Regions from separate parts of the Streptomyces sp. NPDC048659 genome, predicted to be linked through region 3. Evidence: riboswitches for the same ligand, from Rfam matches in the RefSeq annotation. Region 3 holds a riboswitch; each other region holds the start of a gene.
What was found. Region 3 has a riboswitch for thiamine pyrophosphate ahead of thiC (phosphomethylpyrimidine synthase ThiC). Riboswitches for the same ligand answer to the same signal wherever they lie in the genome.
Positions count from the first base shown of each region.

Region 1: another riboswitch for thiamine pyrophosphate. It lies ahead of AB0C99_RS17050 (thiamine ABC transporter substrate-binding protein); the one in region 3 lies ahead of thiC (phosphomethylpyrimidine synthase ThiC).
Region 2: another riboswitch for thiamine pyrophosphate. It lies ahead of thiO (glycine oxidase ThiO); the one in region 3 lies ahead of thiC (phosphomethylpyrimidine synthase ThiC).

Region 1 covers NZ_JBEZHM010000019.1:35,484-41,545, reverse strand. The annotation lists gene AB0C99_RS17060 (protein phosphatase 2C domain-containing protein) at 1-197, shown strand, start outside; gene rlmN (23S rRNA (adenine(2503)-C(2))-methyltransferase RlmN) at 347-1,453, shown strand; TPP riboswitch at 1,483-1,592, shown strand; gene AB0C99_RS17050 (thiamine ABC transporter substrate-binding protein) at 1,676-2,767, shown strand; gene AB0C99_RS17045 (iron ABC transporter permease) at 2,827-4,440, shown strand; gene AB0C99_RS17040 (ABC transporter ATP-binding protein) at 4,440-5,459, shown strand; gene AB0C99_RS17035 (hypothetical protein) at 5,492-6,062, opposite strand, start outside.
Region 2 covers NZ_JBEZHM010000028.1:95,192-101,253, forward strand. The annotation lists gene pknB (Stk1 family PASTA domain-containing Ser/Thr kinase) at 1-1,825, opposite strand, end outside; gene AB0C99_RS22030 (thiazole synthase) at 1,950-2,750, opposite strand; gene thiS (sulfur carrier protein ThiS) at 2,754-2,954, opposite strand; gene thiO (glycine oxidase ThiO) at 2,951-4,123, opposite strand; TPP riboswitch at 4,121-4,233, opposite strand; gene AB0C99_RS22045 (FAD-dependent oxidoreductase) at 4,317-5,564, shown strand; gene AB0C99_RS22050 (Rv2175c family DNA-binding protein) at 5,608-5,973, shown strand.
Region 3 covers NZ_JBEZHM010000001.1:239,933-245,994, reverse strand. The annotation lists gene AB0C99_RS01185 (helix-turn-helix domain-containing protein) at 1-182, shown strand, start outside; gene AB0C99_RS01180 (SsgA family sporulation/cell division regulator) at 320-754, shown strand; gene AB0C99_RS01175 (YibE/F family protein) at 822-2,252, opposite strand; TPP riboswitch at 2,325-2,472, shown strand; gene thiC (phosphomethylpyrimidine synthase ThiC) at 2,467-4,263, shown strand; gene AB0C99_RS01165 (hypothetical protein) at 4,283-5,401, opposite strand; gene AB0C99_RS01160 (hypothetical protein) at 5,522-6,062, opposite strand, start outside.

The DNA.
Region 1 (6,062 bases), on a different contig from region 3:
TGACTGATGGGGCTGCCCGTGCCGTGACGGCGTTCGCCTTGGCCGACTGGGCGGGCTGCCTGGACCTTCTGGAGCAGGAAGGGCCCGAGGCGCTGGTCCGCCGGGTTCGCGACGCGGAGCTGTCCGACATCGCCCTGACCAGGTGGCCCCGCAGCAAACCGCATGACGATGCCACCGTGATCTACGTCCGCCCATAGCGTGAGGCCGACCCCGAAAGGGCCCGGCCGTGGGGCCGTCTCTGGGCCGTCTGAGGGCCGCCAACGATCACCAATGGCCACCATCAGCCACCGCTCGGCGGCCGGACAAACGGAGGTCATGGGTTTCCGTCTGCGACACTGGTAGGACCATGCCCAAGCCCGGAGAACTCACTTTCGTCGCCCCGCGCGGAGCCAAGAAGCCGCCGCGGCACCTCGCCGACCTCACGCCCGCCGAGCGCAAGGAGGCGGTCGCCGCGATCGGCGAGAAGCCGTTTCGCGCCAAGCAGCTGTCCACGCACTACTTCGCGCGCTACGCGCACGACCCGGCGGAGTGGACCGACATCCCCGCCGGCTCGCGCGAGAAGCTGGCGGGGGAGCTGCTGCCCGATCTGATGTCGGTCGTGCGGCACATCTCCTGTGACGACGACACCACCCGCAAGACGCTGTGGCGGCTGCACGACGGCACGCTCGTCGAGTCGGTGCTCATGCGCTACCCGGACCGGGTGACCATGTGCATCTCCTCGCAGGCGGGCTGCGGGATGAACTGCCCGTTCTGCGCCACCGGCCAGGCGGGGCTCGACCGCAACCTGTCCACCGCCGAGATCGTCCACCAGATCGTCGACGGGATGCGCGCCCTGCGCGACGGAGAGGTGCCCGGCGGGCCCGCGCGGCTCTCCAACATCGTCTTCATGGGCATGGGCGAGCCGCTCGCCAACTACAAGCGGGTCGTCGGCGCCATCCGCCGGCTCACCGACCCCGAGCCCGACGGCCTCGGCCTGTCCCAGCGCGGCATCACCGTCTCCACCGTCGGGCTCGTCCCGGCGATGCTGCGGTTCGCCGACGAGGGCTTCAAGTGCCGCCTCGCGGTCTCGCTGCACGCCCCCGACGACGAGCTGCGCGACACCCTCGTCCCCGTGAACACCCGGTGGAAGGTCCGCGAGGTCCTCGACGCCGCCTGGGAGTACGCGGAGAAGTCCGGCCGCCGGGTCTCCATCGAGTACGCCCTGATCCGGGACATCAACGACCAGGCATGGCGCGGCGACCTGCTCGGCAAGCTGCTCAAGGGCAAGCGGGTGCACGTCAACCTGATCCCGCTGAACCCGACGCCCGGCTCCAAGTGGACCGCGTCGCGGCCCGAGGACGAGAAGGCGTTCGTCGAGGCCATCGCGCGCCACGGGGTGCCCGTCACCGTGCGTGACACCCGGGGCCAGGAGATCGACGGCGCCTGTGGACAGCTGGCCGCCGCCGAGCGCTGACCTTGTAGTCTGAGCTCGAACACATCTTCATATTCCGACAGGGGAGCGCCACAGCGCTGAGAGTGCGGCACCGTCAGGCCGCAGACCCTCTGAACCTCGCCCAGGTCATTCTGGGTAGGAAGTTCGGTCGTAACTCGAGCTGTTGCGCCCTGCCCGCGTCCGGTCCCCCCGGGCGCGGGCAGGGCCGCGTCTCTTCCTGGACACCCCCAGGAGGACATCCACGTGAACACCAAGAAGGCGGCCGCCGCCGCACTCGTCGCGGCGCTCGGCGTCACCACCCTGGCCGCCTGCGGCGGCGGGGACACCGGCAAGGACAAGGCCACCGGCACGCCCGCGCCGAAGACCGTCACGCTCGTCAGCCACGACTCCTTCAACGCCTCCAAGGAGGTGCTGGCGGACTTCACCAAGCAGACGGGTTTCACCGTCAAGGTCCTCAAGAGCGGCGACGCCGGCGCGGCCATCAACAAGGAGATCCTGACCAAGGGCTCCCCCCAGGGCGACGTCTTCTTCGGCGTCGACAACACGCTGCTCTCCCGCGCCCTCGACAACGGCATCTTCACGCCGTACCAGGCCAAGGGACTGGACCGGGTCCCCGCCGCGCTCCAGCTCGACAAGGAGCACCGGGTCACCCCGATCGACTCCGGCGACATCTGCGTCAACTACGACAAGCAGTACTTCGCCGACAAGAAGCTGGCCCCGCCGGTCACCTTCGACGACCTGGCGAAGCCCGCGTACAAGGACCTCCTCGTCGTCGAGAACCCCGAGCGGTCCTCCCCGGGCCTCGGCTTCCTGCTGGGCACCGCCGCGCAGTACGGCGACGCGGGCTGGCAGGACTACTGGAAGAAGCTCAAGGACAACGGCGTGAAGACCGTCGACAGCTGGGAGCTCGCCTACAACCAGGAGTTCTCCGGCTCCGCCGGCGGCAAGAAGGCCAAGGGCGACCGCCCGCTCGTCGTCTCCTACGCCTCCAGCCCCCCGGTCGAGGTGCTCTACGCCGAGCCCCAGCCGAAGGTCGCCCCCACCGGCGTCTCCACCGGCACCTGCTTCCGCCAGACCGAGTTCGCCGGCCTGCTGAACGGGGCGAAGAACCCCGAGGGTGGCAAGGCGCTGATCGACTTCCTGATCTCCAAGAAGTTCCAGGACGACATGCCGCTCCAGATGTTCGTCAACCCGGTGACGAACGACGCGACCCTCCCCGAGCTCTTCACCAAGCACGGCGTGGTCGTCGACAAGCCGCAGACCATGGCCCCCGACAAGATCGCCGCCAACCGTGACCAGTGGATCCAGCAGTGGACCTCGCTCGTCCTGAAGTAGCCGCGCCGGCCCGCCAGGGCCGCCCCGGCCGTACGGGGAACGCGGCGCGGCTCGCCCTCATGGCGCTGCCCGCCGCGTTCTTCGCGGTCTTCTTCGCCTGGCCCGTCGTCTCCATCGTCGAGCGCGGACTGCGGCCGGACGGGCACTGGGAGCTCGGCCGCTTCACCGAGACGCTCGGCAGCCCCGAGATCCTCGACGTGCTGTGGTTCACGCTGTGGCAGGCGCTCGCCTCCACCGCGCTCACCCTGCTGATCGCGCTCCCCGGCGCGTACGTCTTCGCCCGCCTCGACTTCCCCGGCAAGGGGATCCTGCGGGCCGTCGTCACCGTGCCCTTCGTGCTGCCCACCGTCATGGTCGGCACCGCGTTCCTCGCCCTCGTCGGGCGCCGCGGACTCCTCGACGAGCTGTGGGGCGTCCGCCTCGACACCGGCGTCTGGGCCATCCTCATCGCCCACGTCTTCTTCAACTACGCCGTCGTCGTCCGCACCGTCGGCGGCCTCTGGGCCCAGCTCGACCCGCGCCAGGAGGAGGCCGCCCGGGTCCTCGGCGCCTCCCGGTGGCGCGCCTTCCGGACGGTCACCCTGCCCGCCCTCGGGCCGTCCGTCGCCGCCGCCGCGCTCATGGTCTTCCTGTTCACCGCGAGCTCCTTCGGCATCGTGCAGATCCTCGGCGGCCCCGCGTACTCCACCCTGGAGACCGAGATCTACCGGCAGACCGCCGACCGGCTCCAGCTCTCCACCGCCGCCGTCCTCACCATCGTGCAGTTCCTCGCCGTCGCCGCGATCCTCCTCCTGCACGCCCGGATGGTCCGCCGCCGCGAGACCGCCCTGCGGCTGGTCCCCGCCGAGCGGACCGCCGCCCGCCCGCGCGGCGCGGGCCAGTGGCTGCTGCTCGCCGCCGTCCTGCTGTCGATCGGGCTGCTCATCCTGGCGCCGCTCGGCGTCCTCGTCGAACGCTCCCTCGCCACCCCCGCCGGCTATGGCCTCGACTACTACCGGGCGCTCCAGACCGTCGACGAGAACGGCACCTTCCTCGTGCCGATGACCGACACCATCGTCAACTCCCTCCAGTACGCGCTCGCCGCCACCGCCATCGCCCTCGTCATCGGCGGGCTCGCCGCCGCCGCGCTCACCCGGCGGGCCGGGCGGCTGGTCCGCGGCTTCGACGCGCTGCTCATGCTGCCGCTCGGGGTGTCCGCCGTCACCGTCGGCTTCGGCTTCCTCATCACCCTCGACGAACCGCCGCTCGACCTGCGCGCGAGCTGGATCCTCGTCCCGCTCGCCCAGGCGCTGGTCGGCGTCCCCTTCGTCGTACGGACCATGCTCCCCGTGCTCCGCGCGGTCGACGAACGGCTCCGCGAGGCCGCCGCCGTCCTCGGCGCCTCCCCGTGGCGCGCCTGGCGCGAGGTCGACCTGCCGCTGGTGCGGCGGGCCCTGCTCATCGCCGCCGGGTTCGCCTTCGCCGTCTCGCTCGGCGAGTTCGGCGCCACGGTCTTCATCGCCCGCCCCGACAACCCGACCCTGCCGGTGGCCGTCGCCCGCCTGCTCGGCCGGCCCGGCGAGCTCAACTACGGCCAGGCCATGGCCCTCTCGACGATCCTCATGGTGGTGTGCGCGGTGTCTCTGCTGCTCCTCGAACGGCTTCGCACCGACCGGACCTCGGGGGAGTTCTGATGCTGACGCTCACGGACACGACCGTCCGCTTCGGCGACCGCGCGGTCCTCGACGCGGTGGACCTGGAGGTCGCCGAGCACGAGATCGTGTGCGTGCTCGGCCCCAGCGGCAGCGGCAAGTCCACCCTGCTGCGGGCCGTCGCCGGACTCCAGCCGCTCACCGCCGGCCGGGTGCTCCTCGGCGGCGCCGACCAGACCGGGGTGCCCGCGCACCGGCGCGGGGTCGGCCTCATGTTCCAGGACCACCAGCTCTTCCCGCAGCGGGACGTCGCCGGGAACGTCGCCTTCGGGCTGCGGATGCACGGCGTGCCCCGCGCGGAGCAGGGGCCGCGCGTCGAGGAGCTCCTCGACCTCGTCGGGCTGCCCGGCGCCGGCCGCCGCGCGGTCTCCGCGCTCTCCGGCGGCGAACAGCAGCGGGTCGCCCTCGCGCGCGCCCTCGCCCCCCGGCCCCGGCTCCTCATGCTCGACGAGCCGCTCGGCCAGCTCGACCGGGGGCTGCGCGAACGGCTCGTGGTCGAGCTCCGGGGCCTCTTCGCCCGCCTCGGCACCACCGTCCTCGCCGTCACCCACGACCAGGGCGAGGCATTCGCGCTCGCCGACCGGGTCGTCGTCATGCGCGACGGGCGGATCGCCCAGACCGGCACGCCCCTGGACGTCTGGCGGCGGCCCGCCTCCGAGTTCGTCGCCCGTTTCCTCGGCTTCGACAACGTGGTCGCCGCCACCGTCACCGGAACCGCCGCCGACACGGTCTGGGGCCGGATCCCCGTCCCGGACGGCTCCCCGCAGGGGGCCGGGCGCCTCCTCGTCCGCCCCGGCGGCGTCCGCCTCGTCGCCCCCGGCGAGGGCCTGAGCTGCCGCGTCGCCTCCCGCACCTTCCGCGGCAACCACGTCGCCGTCCGCCTCGCCCCGGCCGAGGGCCCGCCCCTGGAGGCCGAGTTCCCGCTGCGGGACGCGCCGGACGAGGGCGCCGAGACGGGGGTCGCGTTCCGCGCGGAGGACGTGGTGGTCCTCGGGGAGTGAGCCGCCGGGGGCCCGCCCGTCAGCGGCGCCCGTCAGCAGCGCCCGCACGCCCTCCGGGTCGCCCGCTGGTGGACCAGGGCCGCCCGCGCGAGGGCCAGGCCGAACAGGCTGAAGCCGCCGTACGCGACCACCACCACCCAGGGCGCGTGCCCGGCGAGCCCGGCCTCGGTCACCCCCGTCCAGGCGAGCACGCCCAGCACCGCGAGCAGCACGCCGAACGGGGCCAGCGCCCCCGCCCCCGCCCAGCCGAGCCCCAGCAGCAGCGGGCGGGGCAGCCGCCGCCCCCACGGCCGGGTCAGCGCCAGCGCCAGCAGCATCCCCAGCACGGCGAGGACCGCCGTGACGTCGACCCCGTGGTCGTACAGCCACAGGCCCGCGTCGCTCGTGTAGCGCGGATCGGCGCCCGGCCGGCCCCCGCCCGTGTACCCGAACGTGAGGCCCAGCGCCCACGCCGTCTTCAGGGCGGTGTACGGGACGAGGGCGGCGACCGCCACCAGCCCCGCCCGGCCCGCCTCGCCCGGCACCGCCGCCGCCCGCCCGCCGCAGTACGCACAGCTCCCCAGCCGCGCCCGCCGCCCGGCCAGCGCCGCGCACCCCCACAGC
Region 2 (6,062 bases), on a different contig from region 3:
GGCCGCCGACGGTGTCGCCGAGGAAGGGGAAGGTCTTCTCGACCTTCACCTCGAAGCCGGCCGTCTCCAGCTCGGCCTTGGCCTCGTCGGTCTTCATGCCGACGACGTCCGGCACCTCGACCATCCGCGGGCCCTTGGAGACGGTCAGGGTGACCGCGTCGCCCTTGGCGGCCCGGCTGCCCTCGGCGAGCGACTGGGCGGCGACCGCGCCGGCGTCCTCGGGCGAGTTGATCCGCTCGGGGGCGACGGTGACCTTGAGCCCGGCGTCCTGGAGGGTGGCGGTGGCCTCGGCGACCGTCTCGCCGGTGACGTCCGGGACGTCGATCGGGGCGCCCTTGCTGACCACGAGCGCGATGGCCGAGTCGGGGGCGCGCCCGGTGCCGGGCTCGGGGTCGGAGCTGATGACGGCGCCCTGGAGGATCGCCTGGCTGAAGGCGTAGGTGATCACGCCGGGCGCGAGGCCCTCGTCCGCCAGGCGCTTCTTCGCGTCGGCGAGCGGGACGCCCTTCAGGTTCGGGACCTTCACGATCTCGGGGCCGCGGGAGACGGTGAGGGTCACCGTGCCGTTGCCGCGGATGCGCTCGCCGGAGCCGGGGTCGGTGGCCATCACCGTGCCCCGCTCGTACACGTCGCTGAAGGCGCGCCGGGTGGCGGCCACGTCGAGTCCGGCGTCGGCGAGGCGCCGGGTGGCCTGCTCCTCGGTCTGCCCGAGGACGGCGGGGACGCGGGTGAACTGGCCCGAGTTGATGTACCAGACCCCGGCCCCGAGCCCGAGCGCCAGCAGCACGGCGGCGACGATCAGGAACGGCCCCCGGGGCGCCCGGCGGCGGCCGGCCGGGGGCGCGGGCGGCGGGGCGGGCAGCACGCTCGTGTGCTCCACGGGCTGCGGCAGCAGGCGCGGGATGACGCTGGTGCGGTCCTCGGAGCCGCCGCCCCGCGCGGGCGGGTGCGCGGTCGGCGGTACGGCGTCGAGCCGCGCGTCGTCGAGTGCGGCGCGGGCCTCGCGGACCAGGGCGAGCAGCGCGACCGCGTCGTAGGGGCGCAGGTCGGGGTTGCGCGCGGTGGCGCTCGCGACCAGCTCGTCCAGCTCGGGGGCGAGCCCCGGGACGGTGCCGGAGGGCGCCGGGACGTCGGTGTTCAGGTGCCGGTAGAGGACTTGGGCGGGGGTGTCGCCGGTGTGCGGCTTGGCGCCGGTCAGCGTCTCGTACAGGACGACCCCGCACGCGTACACGTCGGCGCGGGTGTCGGCGGTGCCGTGCTCGATCTGCTCCGGGGCGAGGTACGAGACGGTGCCGAGGACCGCGCCGGTGGTGTCGGTGGCCGAGCCCACGGCCCGGACCAGGCCGAAGTCGGCGACCTTGACCCGGCCGTCGTCCCCTATGAGGACGTTCTCCGGCTTCATGTCCCGGTGCACGAACCCGGCCCGGTGCGCGGCGCCGAGCGCGGCCAGCACCGGCTCCAGGATGTCGAGGGCGGCCCGGGGCGACAGCGCGCCCCGCTCGCGCAGCACGTCCCGCAGGGTGCAGCCGGACACGTACTCCATCGCCAGGTACACGTAGGCGCCGTCCGCGCCCTGGTCGAAGACCCCGACGACGTTGGGGTGCGCCAGGCGCGCGACGGACTTGGCCTCGCGCATGAACCGCTCCACGAACGCGGCGTCCGTGGCGAGGTCCGGGTGCATCACCTTGAGCGCGAGCACCCGGTCCAGGCGGGTGTCGACGGCCCGGTAGACCGTGGCCATCCCGCCGACGGCGATGCGCGCGTCGACGCGGTAGCGGCCGTCGAGCAGCCGCCCGACGAGAGGGTCCTGAAGGGTCGTGTCCACGGCGTCGAGTCTACGAGCCGCGCCGGGGCCCGCCGCCCGCGTCCGGCGCCTTGCAGCGCGGTTGTGACGCGGGCGACCCGGGCCACGGGCGGGGTCGGGCGAGGTCAGGCGGGGTCCCCGGCGGTCAGGCGCCGAACGCCGGGCGCTCCGGGTCCAGCCGCGCGCGGCCCTCGTGCGGGGAGGACGCCTCGGCGAAGCGGCGGCGCGGGATGCGGCCCGCGCGGTGGGCGAGCCGGCCCGCCTCGACCGCGTGCCGCATCGCCTCGGCCATCAGGACCGGCTCCTGGGCCCGGGTCACCGCCGAGGCCAGCATCACCGCCGAGCAGCCCAGCTCCATCGCCAGCGCCGCGTCCGAAGCGGTCCCGGCGCCCGCGTCCAGGATCACCGGGACCCCGGCCCGCTCCACGATCAGCTCGAAGTTGTGCGGGTTGCGGATGCCGAGCCCGGAGCCGATCGGCGAGCCCAGCGGCATCACCGCCGCGCAGCCCACGTCCTCCAGCTTCCGCGCGAGGACCGGGTCGTCGTTGGTGTACGGCAGCACCACGAAGCCGTCGTCGACCAGGGTCTCGCAGGCGTCCAGCAGCTCGACCGGGTCGGGCAGCAGGGTCCGCTCGTCGGCGATGACCTCCACCTTGATCCAGTTCGTGCCGAGCGCCTCCCGGGCCAGCCGCGCGGTCAGCACCGCCTCGCCCGCCGTGTAGCAGCCCGCGGTGTTCGGCAGCACCCGGATGCCGAGCCGCTCCAGGACCGAGAGCACCGAGCCGCGCACGCTCGGGTCCAGGCGGCGCATGGCGACCGTGGTCAGCTCCGTACCGCTGACGGTCAGGGAGCGTTCGAGCACGTCGAGGCTGGGCGCCCCGCCGGTGCCCATGATCAGGCGGGAGGAGAACTCGGTGCCGCCGAGCGCGAAGACGTCGTCGGACATGGTTCAGCCTCCCTGGACGGCGGTGAGGATCTCGACCCGGTCGCCCTCGCCGAGCAGCGTCGCGGCCCACCGGCCGCGCGGCACGACCGTCTCGTTCACGGCGGCGGCCACCCCGGCGGGGGCGGTGGTGAGGGTGGCGACGAGGGCGTCGAGGGAGAGCGGGTCCGCGAGCTCGCGGGGCTCTCCGTTCACGGACACGTTCATGCGTGCTCCAGGTGTGCGGGGGAGAAGCGGCGGGCGGTGAAGGGGCGGGCCGCGTCGGGCAGCGCCCCGGTGGTCAGGGCCTCGGCCATGACGTCGCCGGTCACGGGGGTCAGCAGCACCCCGTTGCGGTAGTGGCCGGTGGCCAGGTGGAGTCCGGGCAGGGCGCTCGGGCCGAGCAGCGGCGCGTTGTCGGGGGAGGCGGGCCGCAGCCCCGCGCGGGTCTCGGTGAGCGGCAGCTCGGTGATGCCGGGCACCAGCTCGTGCGCGTCGCGCAGCAGCTCGTAGACGCCGCCCGCGGTCACCGTGGTGTCCCAGCCGAGCTCCTCGCTGGTGGCGCCGACGACCAGCTCGCCGTTCTCGCGCGGCACCAGGTAGACGTGGCTGCCCCGGACGACCGCGCGGACCGTGCGGGAGAGGAAGGGCGCGTACGCGGGGGGCACCCGCAGCCGCAGCACCTGGCCCTTCACCGGCCGCACCGGCGGCAGCACCCGCTCCGGCACCCCGGGCAGCCGCCCGCTCAGGCTGCCGGCCGCCAGCACCACCTGGTCGGCGGCGAGCCCGGACACCTCGGCCCCGGCGGCCAGCTCGGCGCCGACGGCCCGGTCGCCGCTCACCGTGAGCCGCTCGGCGAGCGCCCGGTGGAAGACCACGCCGGCCCGCTCGCAGGCGAGCAGCAGCGCGTCGGCGAGCCGGCGCGGGTCGACCTGGTGGTCGCCGTCCACCCGCAGCCCGCCCCGCACACCCGGCGCCAGCATGGGCTCCAGGCGGCGGCACTCGCGCCCGTTCAGCCACTCCGAGGCCAGCCCGCAGCGGGTCTGCAGGGCGTGCAGCTCGCGCAGGTGGGCCCGGTCGTCCGTGTCCAGGGCGACCGCGAGGGTGCCGCAGGCGCGGTAGCCGACGTCGTGGCCGGTGGCCTCGCCGAGCTCGGCGACGAAGGCGGGATAGCGGCGGGCGGAGTCGAGGTTGAGCCCGAGCAGGGTCTCCTCGCCGAAGTGCAGTTCGGTGACGGCGGCCAGCATCCCCGCCGCCACCCGGGCCGCGCCGCCGCCGGGTTCGGGGTCGGCCACGGCGACGCGCAGCCCGCGCTGCGCCGCCCGCCAGGCCGTGACCAGGCCGATGATGCCGCCCCCGATGACGAGGACGTCGGTGGTACCGCGTGTACGCGACATGGGCGTCCAGCCCCTCCCTTCGCCGGCATGACCCGGATCAGGTTCGTACGGTCGGAGGCCGGACAGCCTCCCTCTCAGCCCGGTGCGTCCGGGCTCCCGCGAGTGCTTTACGCCCGCCACACTAGCCGCAGCGCGCGGCCCGTCGCAGGCCCCCCGGCTTCCTGACGGACCGTCAGATGCGTAAGGTGGTCGGGTGAGCGAGCAGAAGCAGACCCCGCGGCCCACCGCCCGGCACGTCGTGATCGTCGGCGCCGGCATGGCGGGCGTCCAGACCGCCGTCGCCCTGCGCGAACAGGGCTTCACCGGCCCCGTGACCCTCATCGGCGCCGAACCCCACCAGCCCTACGACCGGCCCCCGCTCTCCAAGGCCGTCCTCCTCGGCACCGCCGAGGGCTCCGCCTTCGACATCGACTTCGACTCCCTCGGCATCACCCTGCGGCTCGGCGTCGCCGTCACCGGACTGCGCGCCGCCGACCACGAGATCGACACCGAGGCCGGACCCGTCGGGTACGACACGCTGGTCCTCGCGACCGGCGCGCGCCCGCTCACCCTGCCCGGCACCGAGGACGTCCCCGGCGTCCACCTGCTGCGCACCCTCGACGACGCCGTCCGGCTCGGCGAGGTGCTCGCCCGCCGCCACGACGTCGTGGTCGTCGGCGCCGGCTGGATCGGCGCCGAGTTCGCCACCGCCGCCCGCGCGGCCGGCTGCGCGGTCACCGTCGTCGAGGCCGCCGACCGCCCCCTCGCCGGAGCCCTGCCCGCCGAGGTCACCGCGCCCATGGTCGGCTGGTACGCCGAGCACGGCGCCGAGCTGCGGCTGAGCGCGCGCGTGGCCGGCGTCGAGAAGGGCCGGGTCCTGCTCGCCGAGGGCGCCGGGAACTCCGGCGAGCGCGCCGAGCTGCCCGCCGACGCCGTCGTCGTCGGCATCGGCGCCCGCCCCGACACCGGCTGGCTCGTCGGCTCCGGCATCGCCCTCGACCCGGGCGGCGCCGTCACCGCCGACGACCGGCTGCGCGCCTCCCTGCCCGACGTGTACGCGGTCGGCGACTGCGCCTCCTTCCCCTCGGGCCGCTACGGCGAGCGGCTGCTCGTCCACCACTGGGACAACGCCCTCCAGGGCCCCCGTACCGTCGCCGCCGACATCCTCGGCGGGGCGGCGGAGCCCTACGACCCGGTGCCCTACTTCTGGTCCGAGCAGTTCGGCCGCTTCGTCCAGTACGCCGGCCACCACGCCGCCGCCGACACCCTGCTGTGGCGCGGCGACCCGGCCGAGGAGGCGTGGACCGTGCTGTGGCTCCGCGAGGAGGTGCCGGTCGCGGTGCTCACCGTCAGCCGCCCCCGCGACCTCGCCCAGGGGCGCCGGCTGATCGAGCGGCGCACTCCGGTGGACCCGGCGCGCGCCGCCGACCCCTCCGTCCCCCTGAAGGCGGCGGTCCGGTAGGGCCCGACTACCGGCTGTCGGTCCGGGATGGCACGCTTGTCCTGTGACCGAGATTGACGCAAGAACCGATGCTCTCGTCCCCGCCTGGCTCTTCCTCCCCGACATCGCCGAGATGCTCGACGTCGAGGTGACGCGCGTGCGGCAGCTGGTCAAGGAGGGCCAGCTCATCGCCGTGCGCCGCGGCGAGCGCAAGGTGCTCCAGGTGCCCGAAGCCTTCATCGACGGCGACAAGGTCGTCAAGGGCCTCGCCGGCACCCTGACGCTCCTGCGGGACGACGGCTTCAGCGACGAGGAGATGCTGGAGTGGCTCTTCACTCCGGACCCGACCCTGCCCGGCACCCCCGCGCAGGCCCTGAGTGAGAATCGCGGCACGGAGGTGAAGCGCCGCGCCCAGGCGCTCGCCGTCTGACCCGACTCCAGCTCGGCCACCGCCGACACCACCAGCCGCAGGCCGTGCGAGCGCACGTACTCCTCGGTCGGGCGGGACAGCGCCTGCTC
Region 3 (6,062 bases):
GTCAGGAATATGCGCTCGGCACTGTCTGTGCCGCCATCCCCCTCACAGCGGGGTCGACAGCCGCCGCGATGGCCATTTCCGTGCCGCTTCACCAGGAAGAACGGTTGCTACCTGCGATCGCACAGCTACAGAACGAGATCGGAAGGCTCTTCAGTTCGCTCGTCTTCTCTATCAGTATCTGAAAAATCACTCCTTGTGATCTGCTAGCGCGTACAGCACGATTGCGTCAAGAGGGCCATGGGGGATCATTCCTGGCCGTTTCGACCACAGCTTTCAGCAGCGTGTTCACACAACTGCTTCGTCTACTGCGGGGTACATGATGCGAGAGACGGTTCAGGCCGAGGTCCTGATGAGCTTCCTCGTCTCCGAGGAGCTCTCCTTCAGAATCCCGGTGGAACTGCGATACGAGGCCCGCGACCCCTATGCGGTGCGGATGACCTTCCACCTTCCCGGAGACGCGCCGGTGACCTGGGCGTTCGGCCGGGAACTGCTGCTCGACGGGATCAACAGGCCCAGTGGGGACGGGGACGTGCACATCGCCCCGACCGACCCGGACGGGCTCTCCGACGTGATGATCCGGCTCCAGGTCGGCAGCGACCGGGCCCTGTTCCGCGCCAGCGCGCCACCGCTCGTCGCCTTCCTCGACCGTACGGACAAGCTGGTCCCGCTCGGTCAGGAGCGCGACCTCGGCGACTTCGAGGACAACCTGGAGGCGGCGCTCGGCCGGATCCTCGCGGAGGAGAACGCCGGCTGAGGCGGCCGAAGGGGCCCACCACGGCCGGTAGGCCGCGCCCGGCCCCCGTCCGCCCCGGCCCGCGGGGTCACTTGGCCCGACGGCGGCGTCCACCCCGGGCCGGACGCTGCCCCGGGGCCGCCGGGCGGTCGGCGGAGACCACCAGCGCCGCGAGGGCGGTGGTGACCGGCACCGACAGGACCAGGCCGATCGAGCCGATCAGGGTCCGGACGATCTCCTCCGCGACCAGCTCGCTGTTGGCCACCGTGCCCACGCTGCTCTGGGCGATCGAGAACAGCAGCAGCAGCGGCAGCGCGGCGCCGGCGTAGGCGAGGACCAGGGTGTTCACGACCGACGCGATGTGGTCGCGGCCGATCCGGATGCCCGCCCGGTACAGCGCCCGCGGGCCCATCCTCGGGTCCGCCGCGTGCAGCTCCCAGACCGCGGAGGTCTGGGTCACCGTCACGTCGTCGAGCACGCCGAGCGAACCGATGATGACGCTCGCGAGCAGCAGGCCCGACATGTCGATGTCCGGATAAAGCCCGTGGATCAGGCCGGTGTTGTCGTCGGTGTTGCCGCTGAGCGAGGCCCAGCCGATGAAGAACGAGCCGAACAGCCCGATCAGCAGCAGCGAGACCAGGGTGCCGAGCACCGCCACCGAGGTCCTGGCCGAGAGCCCGTGGCACATGTAGAGCGCGATGAGCATGATCGCGCTCGCTCCCACGATGGCGACCACCAGCGGGTTCGACCCCTGGAGGATCGCCGGGAGGATGAACAGGGTCAGCACCAGGAAGCTCACGATGAGCGCGATCAGCGCCATCACGCCGCGCATCCGGCCGACGGCCACGACCACCAGCGCGAAGATGGCGGCCAGCACGGCGAGCGGCACCTTGCGGTTGATGTCCGTGACCGAGTACTGCAGGTCGCGCGGCGCGTCGGGGGCGTACGCGACGACCACGCCCTGCCCCGCGTCGAGCTGCCGGGGCGCGTCCGGCTGCACGACCTCGGTGAAGGTCCTGCCCTTCTCCGGGCCCGAGGTGACCTCGACCGTCGCCTTCTCGCACCGGCCCTGCTGGGAGGCGACCGCCTCGCGCCCCTCCGGTGTCGAGGTGTCGCCGGTCGGCGGGACCTGGGCGACGTTCACGTCCTTGCAGTCGACCCGCTCGACGGAGACGACCTTGCCCTGCTCGGTCTGCCGGTCGAAGCCGACGCCGGTGCGCTCGTGCGCCGGGGCGCCGCCGGGCCAGAGCACGGCGAGGCCGATCAGGACGGCGGCGCCGAAGGGGATCAGGACGGCGGCGATGACCTTGCGCAGATGACGCGAGACGGGCGCGGCGGGGCCGTGGCTGTGGGTGTGCGCGTGCCCGTGGCCGCCGCCGGAGCCGTGGCCGTCGGAGCCGTTCCCGCCACCGTCGGAGCCGTGGCCGCCGCCGTGGCCGCCATGGCCACCACCGTGCCCTTCGTGGCCGTCGTGCCCGCCCGGGCCGTGCGCATCGGGGCTCTGCTGCGTGGAAGTCACCGCCCGATCATCGCAAGAACGCGCGGAGACCCACTGTTCAGCACGCCAGGGAGGGCGCTAGCGTGGTGACACCTTTGCACACGCGGGAGCTCGGAGCACCGGGCTGAGAGGGCGCTGATCACCGTACGCGCGTACTGGACGTACGTACGGGAAGAGGCTGCGCCGACCGCCGAACCTGTTACCGGGTAATGCCGGCGTAGGGAGATTCGGTCTGATGACCATTCAGGATGCACGCACGCCTGCCTCCGACCAGAACGGCCCGCAGGAGCGCACGCCGGGCTGGCACAAGGGATACGTCGAGGGCTCCCGCCCCGACCTCCGGGTGCCGGTCCGCCAGGTGCACCTCACCAACGGCAAGGACGTGACGCTGTACGACACGTCCGGCCCGTACACCGACCCGGCCGTCGAGACCGACGTCCGCCGCGGACTGGCCCCGCTGCGCGAGAACTGGATCATCGCGCGCGGCGACACCGAGGAGTACGCGGGCCGCCCGGTCCGCCCCGAGGACGACGGCATCAAGCACACCTCGCCGCGCGGCGGCGGGCTCAAGAACCTCGACGCCGTCTTCCCGGGCCGGCCGCGGCTGCCCCGCCGGGGCCGGTCAGGCCAGGCGGTGACGCAGCTCGCGTACGCCCGCCGGGGCGAGGTCACCCCGGAGATGGAGTACGTGGCGATCCGCGAGAACGTCTCCCCCGAGGTCGTCCGCGAGGAGATCGCGGCGGGCCGCGCGGTGCTGCCGGCGAACGTCAACCACCCGGAGATCGAGCCGATGATCATCGGCAAGCGGTTCCTGGTGAAGGTCAACGCCAACATCGGCAACTCCGCCGTCACCTCCTCCATCGAGGAGGAGGTGGAGAAGATGACCTGGGCGACCAAGTGGGGCGCCGACACGGTCATGGACCTCTCCACCGGCCGCAACATCCACACCACCCGCGAGTGGGTGCTGCGCAACTCCCCCGTGCCGATCGGCACCGTGCCGCTCTACCAGGCCCTGGAGAAGGTGGACGGCAAGGCCGAGGAGCTGACCTGGGAGATCTACAAGGACACGGTCATCGAGCAGGCCGAACAGGGCGTCGACTACATGACGGTGCACGCCGGCGTGCTGCTGCCGTACGTGCCGCTGACCGCCCGCCGCAAGACCGGCATCGTCTCGCGCGGCGGCTCGATCATGGCCGCCTGGTGTCTCGCGCACCACCGGGAGAACTTCCTCTACACGAACTTCGAGGAGCTCTGCGAGATCCTCGCGGCGTACGACGTCACCTACTCGCTGGGCGACGGCCTGCGTCCGGGCTCCATCGCGGACGCCAACGACGCGGCGCAGTTCGCGGAGCTGAAGACGCTGGGCGAGCTCAACACCATCGCCAAGCGGCACAACGTCCAGACCATGATCGAGGGCCCGGGGCACGTCCCGATGCACAAGATCAAGGAGAACATCGACCTCCAGCAGGAGATCTGCGAGGAGGCGCCGTTCTACACGCTCGGCCCGCTGACCACGGACGTCGCCCCGGCGTACGACCACATCACCTCGGGCATCGGCGCCGCGATGATCGCCTGGTGGGGCACCGCGATGCTCTGCTACGTGACGCCCAAGGAGCACCTGGGCCTGCCCAACAAGGACGACGTGAAGACCGGCGTCATCACCTACAAGATCGCGGCCCACGCGGCGGACCTGGCCAAGGGCCACCCGGGCGCGCAGGAGTGGGACGACGCGCTGTCGGACGCGCGCTTCGAGTTCCGCTGGGAGGACCAGTTCAACCTGGCGATGGACCCGGTCACGGCCCGTGAGTTCCACGACGAGACGCTGCCGGCGGAGCCCGCGAAGACGGCCCACTTCTGCTCGATGTGCGGGCCGAAGTTCTGCTCGATGAAGATCTCCCAGGACATCCGCCGCGAGCACGGCGGCGACCTGAAGGCGGACGAGATCCAGGCGGGCATGGCCGAGAAGTCGGCCGAGTTCGCGGCGGCCGGCAACCGCGTCTACCTGCCGCTGGCGGAGACCGGCGGCCGGTAGGCGGGCTGCCCCGCAGGGCTCAGCGGAGGGGGGCCCGCCAGGTCACCAGACCTGTCCGGTCCGCCTCCGCGAAGCCGACGGCGAGCGGCTTGTCGCCGTCGTCCGGCAGCATGTGGATGCTGCACTGCGTCACATCGCCGCCCGCCGGGACCAGCCGGGCGACCCAGTCGGAGGGACAGCCGGGGATCTTCCCGCGGAAGAGGAACGGGGTCTTCCCCGCGATCTGCCGGCCGCCCTCGGTGAGCAGCCGGACATCGCCGGCCTGGGAGGGATAGAGCTTCCCCGGGCCGGGGTTGGTGTACCTGATCAGCACGTAGTACGGGACGCCGCGCCGCTCGTGCGGGTCGAGGCCGAGGTCCAGGCCCGCGAGGTCGGCGGGGTCGCCCCGGCGTACGGAGACCGGGGTGGCCGGCAGTTCGAGGACGCCGCGGTCGATGTCGCGCCACCGGACGAGGAGGGTCTCGCCCGGCCCCGCGAGCCCGGCGGACGCGGCCCGCACCCCGCCCTCGACGGGCCAGCTCGCGATCGGGCCGCCCGTCGCGAAGGTGCCGTCGGTGTGGTGCGTCACCGACAGCACGCCGACACCGGCGGGCAGCGTGAAGGCCGCGCAGGAGCGGAACGAGGCGCCGGGCGGGAGCGTCTTCGGCGCGGTGTCCGAGCAGGGCAGGTCGCCCCCGCCGGGCCGGCCGCCGCTGATGCGGATCTCCTCCCCGCGCGTCCAGTCGGTGGCGTTCAGCGCGAAGCCGCTGCCCACCATGTACGAGGCGGGGATCTGCTTGCGGCTGGTGTTGGTCACCTGGTAGCCCACGTAGTGGGGCACCGTGCCCTTCAGCTCCTCGTCCACCTGTGCGCCCCGCATGTCCTCCGCCGAGCCGCGGACCAGGCTCTCGACGGTGATCCGCACCTGGTACACGCGCTGGTCGGTGTCCTTGTGGACGGCGTCCCGGGTGCCGGCCCGCACCGGCAGGTCCGTCCAGGCGGCGGGCCGTTCGGAGGGCCCGGCGCCGCTCTCCGCCGCCCCGCCCGGCTTCTCGCCCGCCGCCCCGGCGCCCGGCGCCCCGCCTCCCACGCACGCGGTGAGGAGGGATATCGCGGCCGCGCCCACGGCGGCCTTCCTGAGGGCGCTGGACAGGCGCATGGGCTTCTTTCGACGCACGACGATCCGTAACTTCCGGAGGAACGGGTGCATCGTAGGTGGTCAGTGCGGAAATCGACGCATTTGCTTCCGCTTCCGTCGCCGCCTCCCTCAGCCTCCGGCCTACTCCGGGAGGTGCTCCGGGCCGCCGAAGTCCGGGCTGGTGAAGTCCGGGCTGGAGAAGCTCGGGCGGGGGGACGGGGTGTCTTCGGAGGGGCTGGTGAAGTCCGGGCCGGTGTAGCCGACCTTGGGGATGCGGCCCGTCGGCGGGCGGGGTCCGGAGGGCTCGCGGGGGGTGTACGCCGCGCGGGCCTCGTCGAGGAAGGGCAGGATGCCGCGGTCCGTCAGGGCGCGGCCCCATGCCTCTCGCGCGCGGGCGAGTTCGGGGTCCTCGCTCTCGGCCGGGACCTCCGTGGCGCCGTTGCGCAGGGCGGTCACCAGCAGTCCGGCCGCCGCGCAGAGCAGTCCGGCCGCGGCGACGGCGCCGAATATCAGGCCCGCGGTCAGCAGGGTGTCGGCGAAGGCGGGCGGCGGGTCGAGCATCTTCAGGACGGCGCCGACCAGCAGCAGGAGCACGCCCGCGGTGCCGGCGAGGATCGGCAGGAGGACGGTGACGATCGCGACGAAGCCCGCGCCGCCCTCCTCGCTGAGCGCCTCGCCCGTA